4 regions of the Pseudoalteromonas sp. Z9A5 genome follow, and region 3 is predicted to be linked to each of the others. Evidence: predicted binding sites of a transcription regulator. Region 3 holds the regulator's gene; each other region holds the start of a gene.

Region 1 (3,218 bases), on a different contig from region 3:
TAAAAAGCCTTGTAAAGGCGAGCTGTATTCTTCGTCTTCAGGAAGCTCATACTGGTCACATGCGCTAATTAGTTCTTCTAAGTTTTCTACGCGAGCACGGCCTTTTTCACCTTTTTCAGCTTGGTACATTGCCATCAAGCCTGAGGTTTGGATTGTGTACTTGGCTTGCTCATGCAAAGTTAGATCGCTAATTTTATCTTCAATTTGTTCAACTAGTTCTACAAACTTACTTACTGCGCCAGAAGCACGACCAGATAAATGCTGTTGTTCTACAATTGCTTTTGCGGCATACCAAAGCGGTAACGATTCTGCTCGTGCACAGTCGCGTATATGGCTCAATGTTTTATCACCAATACCGCGTGTTGGCGTATTAATTACACGCTCAAATGCGGCATCGTCTTGACGATTACCCACCAGACGTAAATACGAAAGCGCATCCTTAATTTCTTGTCGTTCGAAGAATCGCATACCACCATAAATACGGTATTTTAAGCCTTCTTGTAGCATGGCTTCCTCGAGTACACGAGATTGCGCGTTACTACGGTATAAAATTGCTGCATCTTGCAGGGCATTCCCTGCATTTAACCAGCTTCGTAGTTTGCTACTTACAAAGCGTGCTTCGTCTAACTCATTAAATGCTGCATAAATCGAGATTGGCTCGCCATCGTTACCGTCGGTCCATAAGCTTTTACCCATACGCTCTGAGTTATTTTGAATTAATGCATTAGATGCTTTCAAAATAGTCGCGGTTGAACGGTAGTTTTGTTCAAGGCGAATGGTTTCTGCGCTGAAGTCAGTTAAAAAACGTTTAATGTTTTCGATTTTAGCACCACGCCAACCATAAATGCTTTGGTCATCGTCGCCTACAATCATAATGCTGTTAGTATCGCCAGCAAGTAACTTTAACCAAGCATATTGAATGGTATTTGTATCTTGGAACTCGTCTACGAGCATATGTGCAAAGCGTTGCTGATAATGACGCAGTAACGTAGGGTTATTTTTTAACACTTCGTAGCTGCGTAGCAATATCTCGGCAAAATCAACTAAGCCGGCTCTATCACAGGCCTCTTGATAGGCGGCGTAAACACGCAGCATCATTTGCTCGTTAATATCGTATGCTTGAATATCTTTAGGGCGAAGTGCTTCATCTTTTTTGGCGCTTATGTACCAGCCAAATTGTTTAGCAGGCCATTTTTTATCATCAATATTCATCGACTTTAATAAGCGCTTGATCATCCGAAGCTGATCGTCAGAGTCTAAAATTTGAAAGGCTTCAGGTAAGTTAGCTTCACGGTGATGAGCACGTAAAATACGATGCGATAAACCATGGAAAGTACCAATCCACATACCACCTACAGGCGCTTTTAGTGTTTCTTCAACGCGGCCACGCATTTCTTTAGCGGCTTTATTAGTAAAGGTAACTGCAAAAATACTGTAAGCGGAGGCTTGCTCAACTTGCATAAGCCACGCAATACGATGAACTAACACTCGTGTTTTACCAGACCCAGCACCTGCTAATACCAGCATGTTTTGTAGTGGGGCTGCAACGGCATCGCGTTGTTTGTCATTTAAGCCATCGAGTAATTGTGAAACGTCCATCGTTACGCCTTTTTAATCAATATTGTGGGCAGTATAACAGGTGTTTTTGTTAGGCTAAATAAAATACTGTTTTTATAAACAGCTATTTATAAAATAGTGTTCAAAACGAGTAACTTGCTAATTAATTAAGCGAATAAAAAAGTGTAAACGGATAACAATAATTGCTAATTTGACCTAATTTTAGCAAAATTTACCAACTCTCTAAATCTAGACTAATTTAACTATTTGATTTGTAAGCTTTAATAAATTGGCATAGAGTGTGTAGGTAAATAATTATAAAATTAAATAAATACAGAGGTTAGTATGGCGGATCAAGGTTCTGGCGGTAACGTAATCGCAGCATTATGTAATATATTTTTTCCTGGTTTAGGGCAGTTAGTGCAAGGGCGTATTTTAGCGGCTATATTTTTTGCACTCGCTATTATAATAAGTTACGCACTAATTTATGTGCTTGTAGGTTTTGTACTTGTGCCTATTATTTACTTATGGGCTATTATTGACGCAGCGCGTTATAGATCGCGAAGTTAACGGCTTTAAAATTGAGTGAAATAGCGCCCATGTGGCGCTATTTTGCTTTATATATCCTGTGGTTTACGGGCGTTTACGTATATAATTACGCAATTAAAGATTTACAGGCAAACCCTATGGAATACCAATTTATTCGCGATCCTATTAGCGGGCTACGTATTAAAATAAGCAGCGAACACGCCATTATTGGTCGCTGGCTAAACGAAGAAATAGGCAAAGATAAAGTAGCTATGGTGCAAGCGCTTATTGCATCGGTAAGTTCAAGCTATGAGCCGCTAACGCTAAAAGGCCAAGAAATAAATTTAATATTAACGAAAGACGAAGCATTATTTGAAGCCCATGCGCTTCATCAAGATAGCGAAGACCTAATAGCGTATCAAGATGACGATTTAGCGCTTGAAGAAAATGGTTTAAGCAGTGGTTGTGGCTTTGAAGATTTTATTGATTTAATTGATTCTTGGCATGAGTTTACGACGTCACGATAAACATAATTAGCACACTAATGAAAATATACAGCAATGCACAATTAGCATTTTATCTGTATTATTACACCAACGAAAATTACGCCAACCAAAACGACAGGAACTGATATGTCTGCCAATTTAAACAAGCTAGTAGTGATGCTAGAAATGCAAAACGCCATGAATACTAAAGTACATGAGCAATGGTTTACTCAAGGGTTTGAATGGTACCGCGCTATTTGGGTTGAGTGTGCTGAAATGTTGGATCATCATGGTTGGAAATGGTGGAAAAAACAAACACCAGATACTGAACAAGTTATTTTAGAGTTGGTTGATATTTTTCATTTTGGTCTATCGCTTAGAATTGACGGCGAAACTAGCTACGAAGACTTAGCAAAGCAACTTGAAACTGAGCTTAGCAATGCTCAACAAGCTGATGACTTTAAACAAACACTAGAGATATTAGCGGCGACTGCTGTTGCTGATAAAACGTTTAATGCAGGTGCCTTTGCTGGTTGTATGGCGCAAATGGATATGAATATTGACGATTTATATCGCGGTTACGTAGGTAAAAATACGTTAAATTTTTTCCGCCAAGATCACGGTTATAAAGACGGTAGCTACATCAAA
Region 2 (3,218 bases), on a different contig from region 3:
CACCTGCTTTTTCTAACACCGGACCTGATGTTGTTTTAATACTTACATGTAACTCGTTGGCAACAATGTTCGCAAGCGTTGTTTTACCTAAACCTGGCGGACCAAATATTAAAAGGTGATCGAGTGCTTCGCCGCGAGTTCGCGCAGCTTCAATAAAAATTTCCATTTGCTGTTTAACATGCGGTTGTCCTCTATAATCAGCTAAAAGCTTTGGCCTTATTGCGCGATCTATAGAGTCTTCGTTTGGTTTTTCTGTCGCATCAATTAAACGATCCGCTTCAATCATGGGTTACTCACAACATTGATTTTAAAGATTCTTTAATAAGAACCTCAGTAGACATATCTGGTTTACTTACCGATTTTACTGCTTTTTGTGCCTGTGGCAATTTATAACCTAACGCAAGCAGTGCCGATACAGCATCGTCGGCTGCATTATTAGCAATACGTGCATCACTTAATGGTTCTATTACGGCACTATCGCTGTATGGTGTAAATAAATCGTTGCCCCAATCTTTTAATCGATCTTTCATTTCGAGCACCAAACGTTCCGCTGTTTTTTTACCTACACCAGGTAATTTAACAAGCGATGTTGAGTCTTCGTTATTCACACAACTCACAAATTGTTTAGCCGACATACCCGATAGAATGGCTAAGCCAAGTTTTGGTCCCACACCATTTGCTTTTAACAACTCTCTAAATAAAGCGCGTTCTACTTTATTATTAAAACCAAATAAAAGTTGAGCGTCTTCGCGTACTACAAAGTGTGTATAAACAATCGCGTTTTCACCCACTTTTGGTAAGTCGTAAAAACAGGTCATAGGCATTTGCACCTCATAACCTACACCACTTACCTCAAGTAATATCTCTGGTGGTTGTTTTTCAACTAAAATACCATTTAAGCGACCTATCATATTTATTTCCTTAAACGTCCTCTAACGATTTTGCTTGCGCTGCCCGCTAGTTTAATTAAATTTTGTTCTGAGTGAGCATGGCAAATTGCAATTGCTAGTGCATCTGCTGCATCTGCTTGAGGTGTACCTGGTAGCTTTAAAATATTTTTTACCATGTGCTGTACTTGTGTTTTATCGGCGCCGCCGTTGCCCACCACTGCTTGTTTTATTTGTCTGGCTGAATATTCAAATACAGGTAAATCAGCCATTGCAGCACCAACAATGGCGGCACCTCTAGCTTGACCTAGCTTTAAAGCTGAATCGGGGTTGTGCGCCATAAATACTTTTTCAATGGCAAAGGTTTCTGGCGAAAACTGTTCAATAAGCTGCGTAATGCCTTGGTAAATCATTTTAAGTCTTACTGGAAAAGGATGATCTGCTAGTTTTATACAGCCACTGCCTAAATACGTAAACTTAGAACCTTGGTGTGCTACAACGCCATATCCGGTCAAACGTGAGCCCGGATCGATTCCTAAAATTATGGCCAAACAGTGCTCCATTGTTATTATTTTTAAATTACGCTAATAATGCCAGAGCACTGTATAAATTACCAGTACAAAGCAAAAACAAAAATGCCCACGTATAAAGGGGGCATTTAAAGGGTTTTGCTCTTTTTGGTTTATGCTAAAGCACGTACCAAACCTTGGGTATTTTGCTTAAGCGTTCGGGCAATCATAAAATACCCTAAACCAGCTACAAATATACCACCAGCAACAGGGCCAATAATCCAGATATGAGGGTGTAGTTTACCAGCAAGATCAAACATTTGTTGTTGCACAATTAATAAGGCTATATCGCTAAAAAATGCGGCTACTAAGCCCGCTAAACCACCTAGTAATAAAAACTCATACAAGGTCGCATTTTTAATTAATCGGCTTTTAGCCCCAAGCGTTCGTAATATAACAATTTCTTGCATGCGCTCGCCTAAGCTTGCTTGTACTTGCGATATAAGTACAAGCGCACCACATAACACAACAATTGCCAGTACAAACCCAATAGCAAGCGATACCTGCTTAATGGTTGATTGAATTTGCTTAACAAAGTTATCAATATCAATTGCTGTAATAGTCGGATACGTTCGAAGCAACTGGCTAAAGTCACGTTTTTGATCTGGGTTTATACGCACCGACGAAATATAGGTCGCCGGAAAATCAGCAAGTACATCGGGACTCAAAATAATAAAAAAGTTAGGTTTAAGTGTTGCCCAATTAACTTTACGCACACTGGTAATTTTAGCGTCGAATGACTGCGCACCTATTAAAAAGGTCAGCGTATCACCTATTTTAACGTCTAAGCGCTCTAGCATCGACTCTTCAACAGACGCCTCAGCTACCGCGTTTTCACCAAACCATTCGCCTTCTATTACTTCGTTTTGAGCCGGCTCGTCTTTTAGCCATGTTAAATTAAGTTCACGGCCTATACCTGAGCGCGCATCTTCATCTTTTTCTTCATTATCTTGCAGTGATACTTCGCGTGCTACTAGCTCACCATTTACTGCATTTACTCGCCCACGAATGGTTGGGTAAAATTCAGATACTTGAATATTCTTTTGCTCTAAGTAATCATTTATTGGCGCTAAGTCGTTTTGCGTAATATTAACCAAAAATGCATTAGGCGCGTCATCAGGTAATTGCGACTGCCAATCCGATATCATGTCATTTTTAAGCACCACTAAAAACAGCAGTAATTTAATAGCCAATGAAAAACTAATTAACTGCACTGCATTTACGTTAGCGCGCTTTTGAATCGACGCAATAGCTAGCGACCAACTATTACCTGGTTTTAAACCCAGTTTACGCCCGCCACCAAATATAAGTTTAGATACAACAAACAACACGCCAATCAGTGCAAGAGTTGATGTAAATAAAATAAGTGTAATTTTTATGTTATTGCTAAATAACCACATTAATAAAAATACAGTTAATGCACTCATGGTTAAATGCACACGGCTTACCGCAAGTTTATCGCCTAGGTTACGACGCAACACGCGAAGTGGTGGAATATCAAATAAATCAAACAAAGGTTTAATAGAAAACATAACAGCACAAATTACACCGGTGCTAATAGCCACTAACCATGGTTTAAAACCACCCATAGGTAGCTCTGTCCCCATACTTTTTGATAAATAACTCGTTGCAACTTCTTGCAAGCCATAGCCAATTAATAGCCCAACACCAACCGCCATTGAGCACACTAAAAGTAGATGTAGCATGTATATTTTGCGGATCATTGAGCGGCTGCCGCCCAGCGTTTTCATCATTGCAACTG
Region 3 (3,218 bases):
TAATAGTAATTTAATTATCTTCGCTCTACGACTGCTGCGGTCATTTTTGATACGCAGCAAAGCTCATTGCGACTATTTGTAATTTTTATCTCCCAAACTGAACTGCGCTTCCCAATATGAAATGCTTTTGCTGTGGCAGTTAAAGTGCCGTTGCGAGATGCTTTTAAATGACTAGCGCTAATTTCTTGCCCAACACAATAAAATTTAGATAGGTCGACTACAAAGTTAGCTGCATAACTTGCCACTGTTTCGGCAAGGACTACGTTAGCACCACCATGTACCATGCCCATTGGATTATGATGCTCAGGAATGGCTGGCATAGTTGCTACAAGGTAGTCCTCACCAATTTCGCTTATTTCAATCCCCATGGTTTTCATCAGCGTACCTTGACCATTTATGCCCTCGTCTAGTTGTTTGCAAAACTCTAAAGTAATAGGTTGATACCAAATACTCATAACCACTCCTTTCACATTAAAAACCTAGTTTATACATTTTTAAACACTTTCGAACAGACATGATTTTAAAAATACCTAAGATAGAGCCAATTACTTCTGTTTTTGATAGGCACTTAGGATGAGAACAATCATAGTACTAACGGTATTGGCAACAAGCTTTTTAACTACTGCACAAGCTGCAATTAATAACCAAATAGATGTTGGGTTTTCTGATTTGTCGGGCTCTGATAACCGCTTTGTAGGTGCAAGGTACCGATACTTTACAAGTAATTTAGATCAACTTTCAGGTCCGCATTCAATAAAAAGTCATTTAAACCAAGTAACTAATTTTGCTGTAGGTGGATTTGCAAGCGATGATGTGGAATATGTAAATGCAGACGCCACCTATTATGGACCACTAGGGTTAATTTTAATGGGGGGAGTAGAGCGTTTAACTGATAACCAAGGCTATTGGCGTTCTCGAGACTATTTAATAAAAGGGTCGCTCGGAAAGCAAATTAATGAGGAGTTACAATTAGGTTTTAGTGTTTTTTATAATAGAGAAGAGGATCGCTCACACCTATTAAATACCTACACTAATACAGATACACAATGGCGTTACGCTCCTTATGTACGCTATACAGCAATTACTGATAATCAGGGGTGGGATTTAGAGTTAAAGCAAATTTCAGGGAAAAATCGCAATATCGAAGGGCGGGCTAATTACTTTGTAAATCAAGATTGGTCGGTTGGTTTAATAGCTAATGTTCAAAACAGTGATTACGCCAGAGATAATTACGAGTTACAAACGCAATATTGGTTTGCTCCTCATGTAGCTGTTAAATTTGGATTAGGGTCTTCCTTCGATTCTGATAGTGGTTTAAACAGTGCAAGCTTGTTATTAACAGGGCGATTTTAAAGCGTAATTTAAATTTGCGATTTTTATTTAACTGTATATACTCACAGTTAAATGTACTGTATGGAAAACCAGTTGTATGCGACCATTAACGAAGCGCCAAGCTCAAATACTCGAATTAGTTAAAGTTTTTATTAAAGACACTGGTATGCCTCCTACACGTGCCGAAATTGCACAAACATTAGGTTTTAAAAGTGCCAATGCCGCAGAAGAACACCTAAAAGCACTCGCTAAAAAGGGTGTTATTAAAATGAAGCCAGGCGCAAGCCGTGGTATTCAGCTTGTTGAGGAAGAAGAGCCTGAACAATTAGGCTTACCTCTAATTGGTCGAGTAGCGGCTGGTGAACCTATTTTAGCGCAAGAGCATGTTGAGAGTCATTGCAAAATTGACCCATTAATGTTTAAACCTGCTGCCGATTTTTTACTACGCGTTAACGGCATGAGTATGAAAGATATAGGTATAATGGACGGCGATCTCTTAGCTGTACATAAAACCCAAGTTGCTGAAAACGGACAAGTTGTAGTTGCTCGTGTTGATGACGATGTAACTGTAAAACGCTTTGAAAAAGCGGGTAAAAAAGTATTACTTCATCCTGAAAACGATGATTTTTCGGCAATTGAAGTTGATCTAGAAAATGAATCTTTTAATATTGAAGGTTTAGCTGTTGGGGTTATTCGTAACGCTGACTGGATGTAATTTAAAAACATTTTTTGGTTATTATATTTATTAATGCGTGCTTTTTAGCGCGCATTTTTTATATGGCTCATATATTAGTTACATAACTAATATAGTATTTCTCATAATTTACCTTCGTTTGCTTATTTACCGACCTTAAATCCTGCCTATTTAGTTTATGTATACAAATGCTTATAGCCTCATTTTTTGATCATGCTATTAAAAATTATGTTTATTTATAAAGCGGTTAAATTAAAAAATTGTAGTTAATTAATGCAATGTAATGGGTTTATTTCTTTTTTCAGTTATTCATTTAATGGTATTCTTTATAATCTTACTTATAAATAAATGGCTCTCTTTATGAAGCAGTTATGGCTTGGGTTAATCGTTGTTTTAGCTTTGTTTTTGTCAGCATGTTCAAATGAAAATATTCCATCAGATGTAGATGCATTAGTTTACAAAAATGCAAAGCCACTCTCTGACTTTAAGTTGAACGATCAGCGTGGCGAGTTAGTTACTAAGCAACGATTTTTAGGACAATGGAATTTAGTTTTTTTAGGGTACACAAGTTGCCCTGACATTTGCCCGCTAACGCTTGCTAAGCTAAATGCGGTGTATAAAAACTTACAAGCAGACTATCCATTGCAAATTTGGTTTTTATCGGTAGATCCAAAACGTGATACGCCAACTAAACGAAAGCAATATATAGATTATTTTAATTCTGAATTTTTAGCTGTATCGGGACCACATAAAGATCTTTTTCCACTCGTTAGGGAGCTAGGCTTAATTTATGCCATTAACGATAGCAGCGAATCGGAGTATGCAGTTGATCACAGTGCCTCGGTGGCTATGGTTGATAAAAATGGTTCGGTAAGAGCTATTTTTAAACCAGAATTTAGACAAGGTGGCGTGCCATTAATTAATGCGACTATTTTAACTGAAGAGTTTAAAAAAATAGCGGATTACTATAAAAACTAATTTATTATTTTTACCTATTTTAAAAGAGCTCTAAGACCTGTCTATCTTTCGAGATTGAATTTACAGCAGAGCGTTTGATTTTTAGGTAAGGCGGGGCCTATGTAGTCTATGTAGTCTATGTAGTGTGGTTGTTCCCCATAAATAGGCTAAACAACGCATAAAAACCAAATACACGCAGCCCTTTGCGTTCTCCTTGGAGCGATTAACTCTTTGT
Region 4 (3,218 bases), on a different contig from region 3:
TTGCACAAACACTCACAAATAGCTTACAAAGACCAAGCGATTTTGTTGCAAGGTATGGCGGTGAGGAATTCATTGTTGTTTTGCCTAATACTAGTAGTGAAGGTGCACTTTGTGTTGCTGAAAAACTTAAGAAAAATATAATTGATCTGGGGATCTTACATAAATATTCAGAGTTTAATTTTTTAACAGTTAGCATTGGCGGTTCTACATTACAGCCACATAGAAATAATAAAAGTACGTTAGATTTAGCTGACAAAAAGCTGTACAAAGCAAAAGACCTGGGTCGAAATCAAGTTTGCTTTTAAAAATCACAGCAAAACATCTAAAACTTTAACCAATAACGATTAGTTTTGTTAGTTTAATTTGGTTAGTTTAAAAATGAAGGTAATGCAAAATATGTGCTTAATTTTAGGTAATCTCATGGGCGGCTAGCTTTTTACACGCCTAAACGTTAAGAATTTGAGCTAGTAGCATACTAAAGGTTTTTTACTGTTCTCCTAGATTGCAAATTTTGTAATATTATAAAATCATCTTATTTTTAAATATAAAAATCAATGAAGTCTAATAACTTGGCTAATCTATTTGTAAAATATATTTAGTTGAAAATAATAAAACCTTATTGTTCAAACTAACCCCAACAAGGCTTACATTTTTATTCAGAATGGCACTTTTTATATTTTTTACCACTGCCGCAAGGGCAATCATCGTTCCTACCCACTTTTATATCAGCAACAGGGTGTATTACCCCATCAAGATAACGCCATTGGCCATCTTCTTTAATAAAATCCGACTTTTCATTTAATTCACAAAAAAGATTTTGATAGAAATAATTCGCTTTAAACTCTACAAATCCCAGATTTTCTTCGTAGCCGGAGTCAATAACAGTTAATTTTATAAAACGACAACTATCTGCAAAGTCTTTAATTTCTTTAACTGGGTTTTCAGCTTGTTTTTCGCTGGCGTAGGTTTGATAAACATATTTTGCATTTTTAAGTACATATGCACTGTAGCGAGATCGCATTAATTGCTCAGGTGTTTGAGCTTGTTGTGTTGCTAAATGAAAAGGCTCACAGCAATCAACATAGCTTTGCTGACTGCCACAAACACAGATTATAGAATTTAGTGAGTTCATAATATTAATATAAAGTATAAAACCCTAGTTTAACAACCTTATTGGGCAAGCGGTATCTCTGTGACTTTGATATTTTTTGTAAAGCAATATAGTTTAGTATTTGTTTTACTTAAATCTAAAGATAAGCTTGTAAGTAGTTGGTTATTAACTATATCAGTCCATGTAATAACAGCTGCAAAATTACCATTATGCAAAGCAGAGTTTAATACGTACTCTAAATTTACTAAATGCTTTTGCCTAATAACAAGTAGCTTACTGGTATCGATTGAGCATGAGTCGAGTAAAGCTTTGCTAGGAACATGATCCGGCGCAATTAATAACGTCCATGCATTCAAGCTATTATATTGGTGCAGCACTTTTAATAACTCAAATGTAGCCGAAATTTCATCCTCTATTTGAATTAAGTTAACACAATCGCTTTTGTTATCTTGCTGATAGCTTTTAACAGTTCTTACGGTAATTGGCTGTAACATGTCTCTCACTCACTGGTTGTATATACAGTATGCGTATACAGTAGTTTATACAGTGCTTGTGTGCAAGTGTTTTTTGCTATTTATTTGTACAGTCATTCATTTTTAGATGTTACTCAACATTATTTTATTTTTTATCATTTGATTTATAAGGCTTATTTTTAGCATCTTTAACTTCATCCAAATTAAAGTAACTATTTATACAGTAGTGCGTTTATTGTAGAGATCAATTTCGCACTTATATTATTTTTTTAAACAGTGGTTTTTTGTACTAAATACGATGAAGGTAATTCATAATGATTATTCAGTACATGGGGTCCTTGGAATTAAATCAGAAAATTGTAATTGGTGAATTTGTTCATATAAGCTTGCAGCATAGCATTGTGCGTCTTTGAAGCGTTTTGTTTCAATATGCTTACGTAAATCAGCTAAAGCGGCAATTGCGGGTTGGTGTTCTTGAGAGCTTGATAAGCTTAACCAAGCTGCAGCATGAAATATACTTTTTGGTACGCCTTGACCTTTAATAAACAATATTCCTAAATAAAATTGCGCTCTATGATCGCCAGACATTGCAGCTAAACGCATCCATTTTGCAGCAAGGGCATGTTGCTTACTCTTTAAATAATAAAGAGCTTTATTTAGCGTCCTTTGTTGATTGTTATCGCTAACCTGCACTGAGTTTATATCGGTTGGTTGCGTTACAAAAAACAGTATATTATCTAACTGTTGCTCTAAATCTTGGTCTTTGGGCATTGTTTTTATCATACTCATTCATTATTTTAGTTACCTCAATAGTTTAGTATACCGCAAGGGAAAATGTCCTTTAAAAGATAATTTTTGTGATAAAATCTTGCCACTTTTTATTATCGTAAGTTTATTATGCTCGAAACCTTATTTAAAATTAATGAAAATGGTTCATCGGTTCGCCGTGAATGTATTGCAGGTGTAACTACATTTATTACAATGGTTTATATTGTATTTGTTAATCCTGCGATGCTAGCTGAAGCGGGAATGGACCAAGGTGCTGCGTTTGTGGCTACTTGCATTGCTGCTGCCATTGGTTGTTTTATTATGGGGCTATGGGCTAATTACCCTTTAGCACTTGCACCAGGAATGGGCTTAAATGCCTTTTTTACGTACGGTGTTGTAATAGGATTAGAGCACACTTGGCAGGCTGCATTAGGTGCTGTGTTTATGTCTGGGTGTATTTTCTTATTTTTAAGCTTATTTAAAGTTAGAGAATGGATTATTAATGCCATCCCCTTGGTTTTAAAACGCGCTATCGCAACAGGAATTGGCGCATTTTTAGCATTAATTGCGCTTAAAAATGCAGGTATTATTGTGTCTAATCCTAAAACTTTAGTTCAATTAGGAGACATAACATCAGCAGGGCCATTACTCGCTATTTTTAGCTTTTTTGTTATTGCGGCTCTTTTATATCGTGATTTTAAAAGCGGTGTTTTAATTAGTATTTTATCAGTAACTTGCATTGCATTAGGTTTAGGGCTAGTTGAATATCATGGGGTAGTTGATATGCCACCTTCTATTCTACCTACTTTTATGCAACTTGATTTTGCTGCGGCATTTGATGTTTCAATGCTGAGTGTTATTTTTGC

The links. The regulator LexA, encoded in region 3, represses DNA repair genes until DNA is damaged. The targets are predictions, from matches to a motif close to TACTGTATNNNNATACAGTA.
Region 1: the regulator LexA is predicted to act here: its motif matches at 1,664-1,683, upstream of uvrD (DNA helicase II).
Region 2: the regulator LexA is predicted to act here: its motif matches at 1,487-1,506, upstream of ruvC (crossover junction endodeoxyribonuclease RuvC).
Region 4: the regulator LexA is predicted to act here: its motif matches at 1,629-1,648, upstream of GQR56_RS12075 (SulA-like leucine-rich domain-containing protein).

The regions. Positions count from the first base shown of each region.
Region 1 is NZ_WTLC01000068.1:6,609-9,826, reverse strand. It holds gene uvrD (DNA helicase II) at 1-1,599, opposite strand, end outside; gene GQR56_RS20475 (hypothetical protein) at 1,903-2,127, shown strand; gene GQR56_RS20470 (YacL family protein) at 2,244-2,612, shown strand; gene GQR56_RS20465 (dUTP diphosphatase) at 2,718-3,218, shown strand, end outside.
Region 2 is NZ_WTLC01000025.1:59,959-63,176, reverse strand. It holds gene ruvB (Holliday junction branch migration DNA helicase RuvB) at 1-286, opposite strand, end outside; gene ruvA (Holliday junction branch migration protein RuvA) at 294-911, opposite strand; gene ruvC (crossover junction endodeoxyribonuclease RuvC) at 914-1,438, opposite strand; gene GQR56_RS13570 (FtsX-like permease family protein) at 1,570-3,218, opposite strand, start outside.
Region 3 is NZ_WTLC01000018.1:63,124-66,341, reverse strand. It holds gene GQR56_RS11065 (hypothetical protein) at 1-3, shown strand, start outside; gene GQR56_RS11060 (PaaI family thioesterase) at 15-455, opposite strand; gene GQR56_RS11055 (putative porin) at 574-1,353, shown strand; gene lexA (transcriptional repressor LexA) at 1,430-2,047, shown strand; gene GQR56_RS11045 (SCO family protein) at 2,387-3,004, shown strand.
Region 4 is NZ_WTLC01000021.1:22,177-25,394, reverse strand. It holds gene GQR56_RS12085 (diguanylate cyclase) at 1-305, shown strand, start outside; gene GQR56_RS12080 (YchJ family protein) at 653-1,132, opposite strand; gene GQR56_RS12075 (SulA-like leucine-rich domain-containing protein) at 1,171-1,605, opposite strand; gene GQR56_RS12070 (sel1 repeat family protein) at 1,903-2,367, opposite strand; gene GQR56_RS12065 (NCS2 family permease) at 2,482-3,218, shown strand, end outside.